DNA from 2 places in the Rhizobium sp. 3T7 genome. Region 2 is predicted to be linked to the other one. Evidence: predicted binding sites of a transcription regulator. Region 2 holds the regulator's gene; the other holds the start of a gene.
The links. Region 2 encodes PhoB, which activates phosphate uptake and scavenging genes when phosphate is short. Its sites were predicted from a motif close to TGTCATNNANCTGTCAT; they were not measured.

Region 1 (4,164 bases), on a different contig from region 2:
ACGTCGTGTCGCTTGCCGATGATCTGGCGAACGTCGCGCAGATGTTTCTCGTAGCGGCCTTCCAGCCCACAGATGAGCGCATCTGCCTCACCCCGCTTCACGGCCAGGGCGCCGATGACAGTCGTGTTGGTACGAACGATGGTACGCGCTGCCTCCGGAATGACGCCGCGACGTCCAACGAGCGAGAAGTAGAGATCGACATATTCGCGGAAGCGTGGATCGTCTTCCGGGTTGATGACATCGAAATCGGCCAATGGACGAATGCGTAGGCCGTAGCGCTTTAGGCGAGTCTCGATGACTTGCGGGCGACCGATCAGGATCGGTTTGGCAATTCCTTCTTCCAGCAGGACCTGTGCGGCGCGCAACACCCGCTCGTCCTCGCCTTCGGAGAAGATCACCCGCTTGCGCTCGGCATTCTTCGCCGCGGCAAAGATCGGCTTCATGATGAAACCGGAGCGGAAGACGAAACGGTTGAGCTGGTCGAGGTAGGCGTCGAAGTCGCTGATCGGGCGCAGGGCGACACCGCTCTCGGCGGCTGCCTTCGCGACGGCCGGGGCGATGCGCAGGATCAGGCGGGGGTCGAAAGGCGAGGGAATCAGGTAGTTCGGGCCGAAGACCGGCGTTTCACCCGAATAGGCGCGTGCGGCGACGTCGGAAGGCTCCTCGCGCGCAAGTGCTGCAATGGCGCGCACGGCCGCCATTTTCATCTCTTCGTTGATCGTCACTGCGCCGCAATCGAGCGCGCCGCGGAAAATATAGGGGAAGCAGAGAACGTTGTTCACCTGGTTCGGGAAGTCGGAGCGGCCGGTGCAGATCATGGCATCGGGGCGCGCGGCGCGGGCGAGATCGGGCATGATCTCGGGCGTCGGGTTGGCGAGCGCCATGATCAGCGGGTTTTCGGCCATCTGCGCCAGCAGTTCCGGCTTCAGCACGCCGGCGGCGGAAAGTCCAAGAAAGACGTCGGCACCGCCGATGTTTTCGGCGAGCGTGCGTGTGTCGCTCTTCTGCGCGTAGACGCTCTTCCATTCGTCCATCAATTCGGTGCGGCCTTCGTAGACGAGGCCCTCGATGTCATGGACCCAGATGTTTTCCCGCTTGGCGCCGAGCGTGACGAGGAGATTGAGGCAGGCAAGGGCGGCAGCACCGGCACCCGAGGCGACGATCTTGACCTCGTCGATCTTCTTGTCCGCCAGTTCCAGACCATTGAGGATGGCGGCGGCAACGATGATGGCGGTGCCATGCTGGTCATCGTGGAAGACCGGGATCTTCATGGTTTCACGCAGCCGACGCTCGATCTCGAAACATTCCGGCGCCTTGATGTCCTCGAGATTGATGCCGCCGAAGGTCGGCTCAAGCGAGGCGACGGTCGACACCATCTGCTCGACGCTCGATGCATCGACCTCGATGTCGAAGACGTCGATGTTGGCGAACTTCTTGAAGAGGACGGCCTTGCCCTCCATGACCGGCTTCGATGCCAACGGGCCGATATTGCCGAGGCCGAGAACGGCCGTACCGTTGGAAATGACCGCTACGAGATTTGCGCGAGACGTATAGTCGGCGGCCGTCTCGGGATTGTCGCGGATCGCCAGGCAGGGCGCTGCAACGCCCGGAGAATAGGCGAGTGCCAGGTCGCGCTGGTTGCCGAGCGGCTTGGTGGCCTGGATTTCGAGCTTGCCCGGACGCGGATAGCGATGGAAGTAGAGCGCCTGCTCGTCGAGACTTCCACCTGCCAGATTCTTTTCCGTCTTGGACTTTTCCTGATGATCCATCATCGCCTCCGGGCTGCCGCATGCTGTCTTTGAACTGCCTTCAATACATCAAACGGGGTGGCGGAACAGTCGGAATTTCCGTTCGAAATGCGAAAACAGCGCAAATCTGCCGCGGCCGCGGCGAGGCTCGATGGAAACCGGGAAAATCAACCGTAGCGCCGACATGTCATCTTCCTGAAACACGACTCTGGTTTTGGAAGGGCAGGTGAACGATGGGACATGAGCAGGATGCTTGTGAGGGACAATATGGATACGCGGCACTTCCGTACGCTTTTCATTTCCGATGTGCATCTCGGCTCTAAGGCCGCGAAGGTGGACTTCCTGCTGGATTTTCTCAAGCATCACGAGGCGGATACCATCTTTCTTGTCGGCGATATCGTCGACGGCTGGCGGTTGAAGCGTAGCTGGTACTGGCCGCAGGATTGCAACGATGTGGTCCAGAAGCTGCTGCGTAAGGCGCGCAAGGGCACGCGGGTCATCTATATCCCGGGCAATCACGACGAATTCCTTCGCGATTTTCCGGGCACCCATTTCGGCGGCATCGAGGTTGCTGAGCGGATGATGCATGAGGCGGCCGACGGCAAGAAATACCTCGTGTTGCATGGCGACGAGTTCGACGTCGTCGTCCGCAACGCGCGCCTGCTCGCTTATCTCGGCGACTGGGCCTACGACATGGCGATCATGATCAATGTCGGCCTGGCAGCCATCCGCCGCCGGATGGGCATGCCCTATTGGTCGTTTTCCGCATGGGCCAAGCTGCAGGTCAAACACGCAGTCAACTTCATCGGCGAGTTCCAGCGGGTCGTCGCCGAAGAAGCTCGCAAGCACGGTGCCGACGGCGTGATCTGTGGCCATATCCACCACGCGGTGATGGAGGAAATGGACGGCATCCGTTACATCAATACCGGCGACTGGGTCGAAAGCTGCACGGCGATTGCCGAGCATCAGGACGGCACGTTTGAATTGATCGAGTGGCGTGCAACGAGCGGCATGCAGCCGATCCCGATGGCGATCGGCCATCACGAAAAGGACGTGGCGCAGCAGGCCGCCTGAACGCGGCCTTTCGATCCCCAATTCCATGGATCAGTTTAGCCCGTTGTGTCTTTGCGACAGGCCTGTTTATTTTCTAAAACGTTTCAGATGGGCAATTTCTTGCCATAGTCGCCCTTAGGTTGACGTGATAGGCAACGTTCAGTTTCCTGCAGGTCACCCCATGATTCCCGCTCAAAATCCTCCAGCAAGTGAGGGGGCGCCACCGCGCTTCCGGCTTCTCAGTGCTTTGTCCTACTGTGCGCCTTTGCTCGTCAATGGCGTGGCCTTGCCGTTCTTCCCGATGTGGCTTGCGCTGCACGCGTTCAACGACCATGAGATCGGCGTCATCCTAGCCGTGCCGATGGTCGTGCGTGTCCTCGTCGCTCCGATCGTCGCGATGTATGCCGACCGGATGAATGAGCGGGCGGATGTGCTGTTGTTTTCAGGTTGCCTATCGCTGCTGACGGCGATCGCGCTCTACTGGACGAACACATTCTGGCCGGTGCTGATCGTCTATACGATCCAGGGAGCGACCTTCGCCTGCTACGTCCCGGTCGTCGAATCGATCGTGATTTCGGGCGTCCGGCGCTGGGGTCTGGATTATGGCTCGATGAGGGTCTGGGGCTCGATCGCGTTTATCGTTTCCACCCTGATCGGCGGGGAACTGATCGGCTATTGGGGTGGCGAGATGGTGCTCCCTGTGATGACGTTCGGCTTCATAATGACCGTGGTGATGGCGATCTATTGCCCGCGGATAGGCCCGACGCGCCGGCGTGGCACACCCGTCGATATCTCGGCTGCGACAGGAAGTTCGCTGCGACAGCCGCATTTGCTGGCCTTGCTGATCGGCGTCGCGATCCAGCAGTCGAGCCACGCGGTTCTGCAGGCCTTCGCGTCGCTCTACTGGCGCGATCTCGGCTTCTCCGGCACACAGATCGCGGTCCTGTGGAGCGCCGGCGTCGCTGCGGAGGTGACCGTGTTCTTTCTGTCCCGGCGGCTCAGCCGTCGATTCAGTGCCTGGACGCTCATTCGATTTGGGGCGGCGGTCAGCGTCTGTCGCTGGATCCTGTTTCCGATGCATTGGGGATTTTGGGGTTTCTTTCTGCTCCAGTGCATGCATTCCTGCACCTATGCCTTCGTGCACACGGGCGTCCAACGGCGGATCGTGGCCTGCGTGCAAGAGACCCAGGAGTCGTCGGCGCAGGGCGCCTATTTCTTCTACAACGGCATGTTCATGGGGCTGATGACGATTGCTTCCGGCTACGTCTACGCCTTGCTCGGGCTCGCAAGCTATTATGTGATGGCGCTGGTGGCGCTGGCCGGGCTAGGCCTTGTCATCGTCGCCTACTATCTTCAGCCCCAA
Region 2 (4,164 bases):
GCCGTCGATCCGGGCGGCTGCTCTCGGCCTCGGCGCTTCCAAGATGCAGATGGTCTTTCACCACGTGCTGCCGCTGGCCATGCCGGGTATTCTCACCGGCACCATCATCGGCCTGGCGCACGCGCTCGGCGAGACCGCGCCGCTCCTCCTCATCGGCATGGTTGCGTTCGTCGCCAACGCTCCGGCGACGCCCATGGATCCTTCGACGGCCCTGCCGGTGCAGGTCTATATGTGGGCCAACGAAGCCGAGCGCGCGTTCGTCGAGCGTACCTCTGGCGCTATCATCGTCCTGCTCCTGTTCCTGATCGTCATGAACCTCGGAGCCATTCTCTTGCGTCGTCGCTTTGAGCGCCGCTGGTAAACGGAGTAGACATTATGAACATGTTGACGGAAGCAGCAGTTGAGAAGGCTCTGGATCAGAAGATGAATACCGTTCCCTATAAGATGATCGGCCAGGACGTCTCGGTTTACTACGGCGAGAAGCGCGCGCTCTTCGACGTCAAGCTGAACATCCGCGAAAACACCGTGACGGCCCTCATCGGCCCTTCGGGCTGCGGCAAATCCACCTTCCTGCGCAGTCTGAACCGTATGAACGACACGATCGACGGTTGCCGCGTGACCGGCAAGATCACGCTCGATGGTGATGATATCTATGATCCCGACATCGACGTCGTGGAGCTCCGCGCCCGCGTCGGCATGGTGTTCCAGAAGCCGAACCCGTTCCCGAAGACGATCTACGAGAACGTCGCCTACGGCCCGCGCATCCACGGTCTCGCCAAGTCGAAGGCCGACATGGACCAGATCGTCGAACTCAGCCTGCAGCGCGCCGGCCTGTGGAACGAGGTGAAGGATCGCGTTCATGAAGCCGGCACTGGTCTTTCGGGCGGCCAGCAGCAGCGCCTTTGCATCGCCCGCGCTGTTGCGGTGAGCCCTGAAGTGATCCTGATGGACGAGCCATGCTCGGCACTCGATCCGATTGCGACGGCAAAGGTCGAGGAACTGATCCACGAGCTTCGCGAGAACTACACGATCGTCATCGTGACGCACTCGATGCAGCAGGCCGCCCGCGTGTCGCAGCGCACGGCCATGTTCCACCTCGGCAACCTCGTCGAAGAGAACGATACTGACAAGATGTTCACCAACCCGGATGACCCGCGCACCCAGGATTACATCATGGGTCGCTTCGGTTGATCGCCGGCGTCGGCAACCCTCACCATATTCAAGGATGAGCCCTATGGCATCGACACATATCTTTTCTGCCTACGACGACGATCTGAAATTCCTGTCCCGCCGTATTTCGGAAATGGGCGGCCTTGCCGAGCAGATGGTTTCGGATGCCGTTCGCGCTCTCGTCAACGGCGATACGGCCCTGGCCCAGAAGGTCATCTCCGACGACGTGATCCTTGACCACGCTGAACGCGAGATCGGGGACAAGGCGATCGTGACAATCGCCCGTCGCCAGCCGATGGCGGCCGACCTTCGCGAGATCATGGGTTCGATCCGCATCGCGGCCGATCTCGAGCGCGTCGGCGATCTCGGTAAGAACACCGCCAAGCGCGTCATCGCGGTCCAGAGCGCCGGCGTGCCGCGCAAGCTCGCCCGCGGCCTCGAGCACCTTTCCGAACTGGCGCTTGTCCAGCTCAAGGAAGTGCTCGACGTCTATACGAGCCGTGCTGCCGACAAGGCAAAGTCGATCCGTGAGCGCGACGAGGAAATCGACGCGATGTACACCTCGCTGTTCCGCGAGATGCTCACCTACATGATGGAAGATCCGCGCAACATCACCAGCTGCACGCATCTTCTGTTCTGCGCCAAGAACATCGAGCGTATCGGCGACCACGCCACCAACATTGCTGAAACCATCTATTACATGGCCACCGGTGCTCAGCCGGAAGGCGAACGTCCGAAGGACGATACCGCCAACACCGTCGGCGCCGTTACGGAATAATCGTTAAGCGACCGCGCCCCCAGGAGACCGAAACGAATGATACCAAAAGTAGCTGTCGTTGAAGATGAAGAAGCACTGAGCGTGCTTCTTCGCTATAACCTTGAGGCTGAAGGCTTTGAGGTCGACACAATCCTTCGCGGCGACGAGGCTGAGATCCGGCTGCAGGAACGCACGCCGGATCTTCTGATCCTCGATTGGATGCTGCCGGGCGTATCAGGCATCGAGCTCTGCCGTCGCCTGCGCATGCGGCCGGAAACGGAGCGCCTGCCGATCATCATGCTGACAGCTCGCGGCGAGGAGAGTGAGCGTGTTCGCGGCCTCTCCACCGGCGCCGACGACTACGTCGTCAAGCCGTTTTCGACACCGGAGCTCGTCGCCCGCGTCAAGGCGATGCTTCGTCGTGCCAAGCCGGAAGTGCTTTCCACGCTGCTGAAGTGCGGCGACATCGAGCTTGACCGCGAGACGCACCGCGTTCATCGCAAGAGCCGCGAAGTCCGCCTCGGTCCGACCGAATTCCGGCTTCTCGAGTTCCTGATGGCATCCCCTGGCCGTGTCTTCTCGCGCTCCCAGCTGCTCGACGGCGTCTGGGGTCATGACATCTATGTCGACGAGCGTACTGTCGACGTTCATGTCGGGCGTCTGCGCAAGGCGCTGAACTTCTCCAACATGCAGGACGTGATCCGCACCGTTCGCGGTGCCGGCTATTCCATGGAAGCCTAAAGCTCTCCTGGGAGGCATCCACACCGTCCAAAGAAACGGGCCCGCGAGGGCCCGTTTCTTTGTTCCTTATCCGGCTTCCGGGTCAGGCGACCCGGTTGGCGGCCTTGCGGCGCTCGTTGACCGGCTGATAGGCCATGCGCTGGTGATAGGTGCAGTAAGGGGAGGAGTCCGGGGATTCGCAGCCGCAGAAGTGGAAGTCGTCCTTCAGCGGATCGCCGACCGGCCACTTGCAGGTGCGCTCGGTCAGTTCCGTCAGGCCGAGGCGGCGAGAAATCGGAACGACGACGTTTGCGGCCGGACGATAGCTGATTTCCTCGATGGCATCGATTTCGATCTCTTCCTTGAGCATCGTCGCACCCTGCTGGCGGGTGACGGTGCGCGTAGTGACGCGAGATGCATAGTTCGGAGCGCGCGGCGCGGATGTCGTGCGCTTGGGCGTTCTGACAGTGGTTGTCGAGCCTCCGGCCTTGGCGCGGCCGGGCAAACTCAAACGGTGGACTTTGCCAATGACGGCGTTACGGCTTACACCGCCAAGTTGCGCTGCGATCTGGCTGGCGCTCAGGCCCTCGGACCACAGCTTCTTCAGTTTTTCAACGCGCTCGTCTGTCCAGTTCATGCCCCTGTCTCCGCCTTATTAGCGTTGGTGTAGGCAGAATCCTTCACCGTTGCCCCGGACGTATCCGAGGCAAGAAACGCTTGCTCGATTTTGGTGACTAGTTCCGCCGCATGCAGTCTAGTAATTGAGTTTTAACCTAGTGTGAGGCTGACTCCGTGACAAGAGTCGGTTGAATCTCGGCGAATCGAATTTCAAGTTTTCCCCAACTTGCTGGGCGAGAGAGTCATTTCTGCAACATTAGTTGTTGATAGCTCCGGCACCTCCAGATGGCGGCTTGACGCATGCAGGAAAACCTCAGTTTTGTTGACATTGCAGTGCGAAAAGTAAATAGTGCTGCTCGCCGCCGAAAGGCGGCATTTTTAATTTTCCGGACCCGCTTTCCTTAGCCGGAGTCCGGCCGCTTATAGTCAATGACAGGAGATCGCGCCATGGCTGAAGCCGCGCTTTACGATACCTACTCTCGTGCCCCGCTGCGGTTCGAGCGAGGCGAGGGCGTATGGCTGATCACCGAAACGGGCGAGCGATATCTTGATTTCGGCGCAGGCGTTGCCGTCACCTCCGTCGGCCACAGCCATCCGCATGTGGTAGGCGCGCTGAAAGAGCAGGCCGACAAGGTCTGGCACCTGTCCAATATCTACGAGATCCCGGGTCAGGAAACGCTCGCGAAGCGGCTGACCGAGGCGACCTTCGCCGACAAGGTGTTCTTTACGAACTCCGGCGCGGAAGCCCTGGAATGCGCGATCAAGACCGCGCGCCGCTACCAGTTCTCAAAGGGCCATCCCGAGCGGTTTCATATCATCACCTTTGAAGGTGCCTTCCATGGTCGTACGCTGGCGACGATTGCTGCCGGTGGCCAAGAGAAGTACCTCGAAGGTTTCGG

Region 1: K9B32_RS01985 (UDP-2,3-diacylglucosamine diphosphatase) is a predicted target of PhoB. The motif match lies at 1,934-1,950, and genes of this name have one in related genera.

The regions. Positions count from the first base shown of each region.
Region 1 covers NZ_JAIQXS010000001.1:394,190-398,353, forward strand. The annotation lists gene K9B32_RS01980 (NADP-dependent malic enzyme) at 1-1,769, opposite strand, end outside; gene K9B32_RS01985 (UDP-2,3-diacylglucosamine diphosphatase) at 2,016-2,822, shown strand; gene K9B32_RS01990 (MFS transporter) at 2,983-4,164, shown strand, end outside; partial or broken gene dgcA (N-acetyl-D-Glu racemase DgcA) at 4,155-4,164, opposite strand, start outside.
Region 2 covers NZ_JAIQXS010000002.1:9,029-13,192, forward strand. The annotation lists gene pstA (phosphate ABC transporter permease PstA) at 1-361, shown strand, start outside; gene pstB (phosphate ABC transporter ATP-binding protein PstB) at 376-1,191, shown strand; gene phoU (phosphate signaling complex protein PhoU) at 1,235-1,948, shown strand; gene phoB (phosphate regulon transcriptional regulator PhoB) at 1,985-2,668, shown strand; gene K9B32_RS02815 (GcrA family cell cycle regulator) at 2,751-3,284, opposite strand; gene K9B32_RS02820 (aspartate aminotransferase family protein) at 3,713-4,164, shown strand, end outside.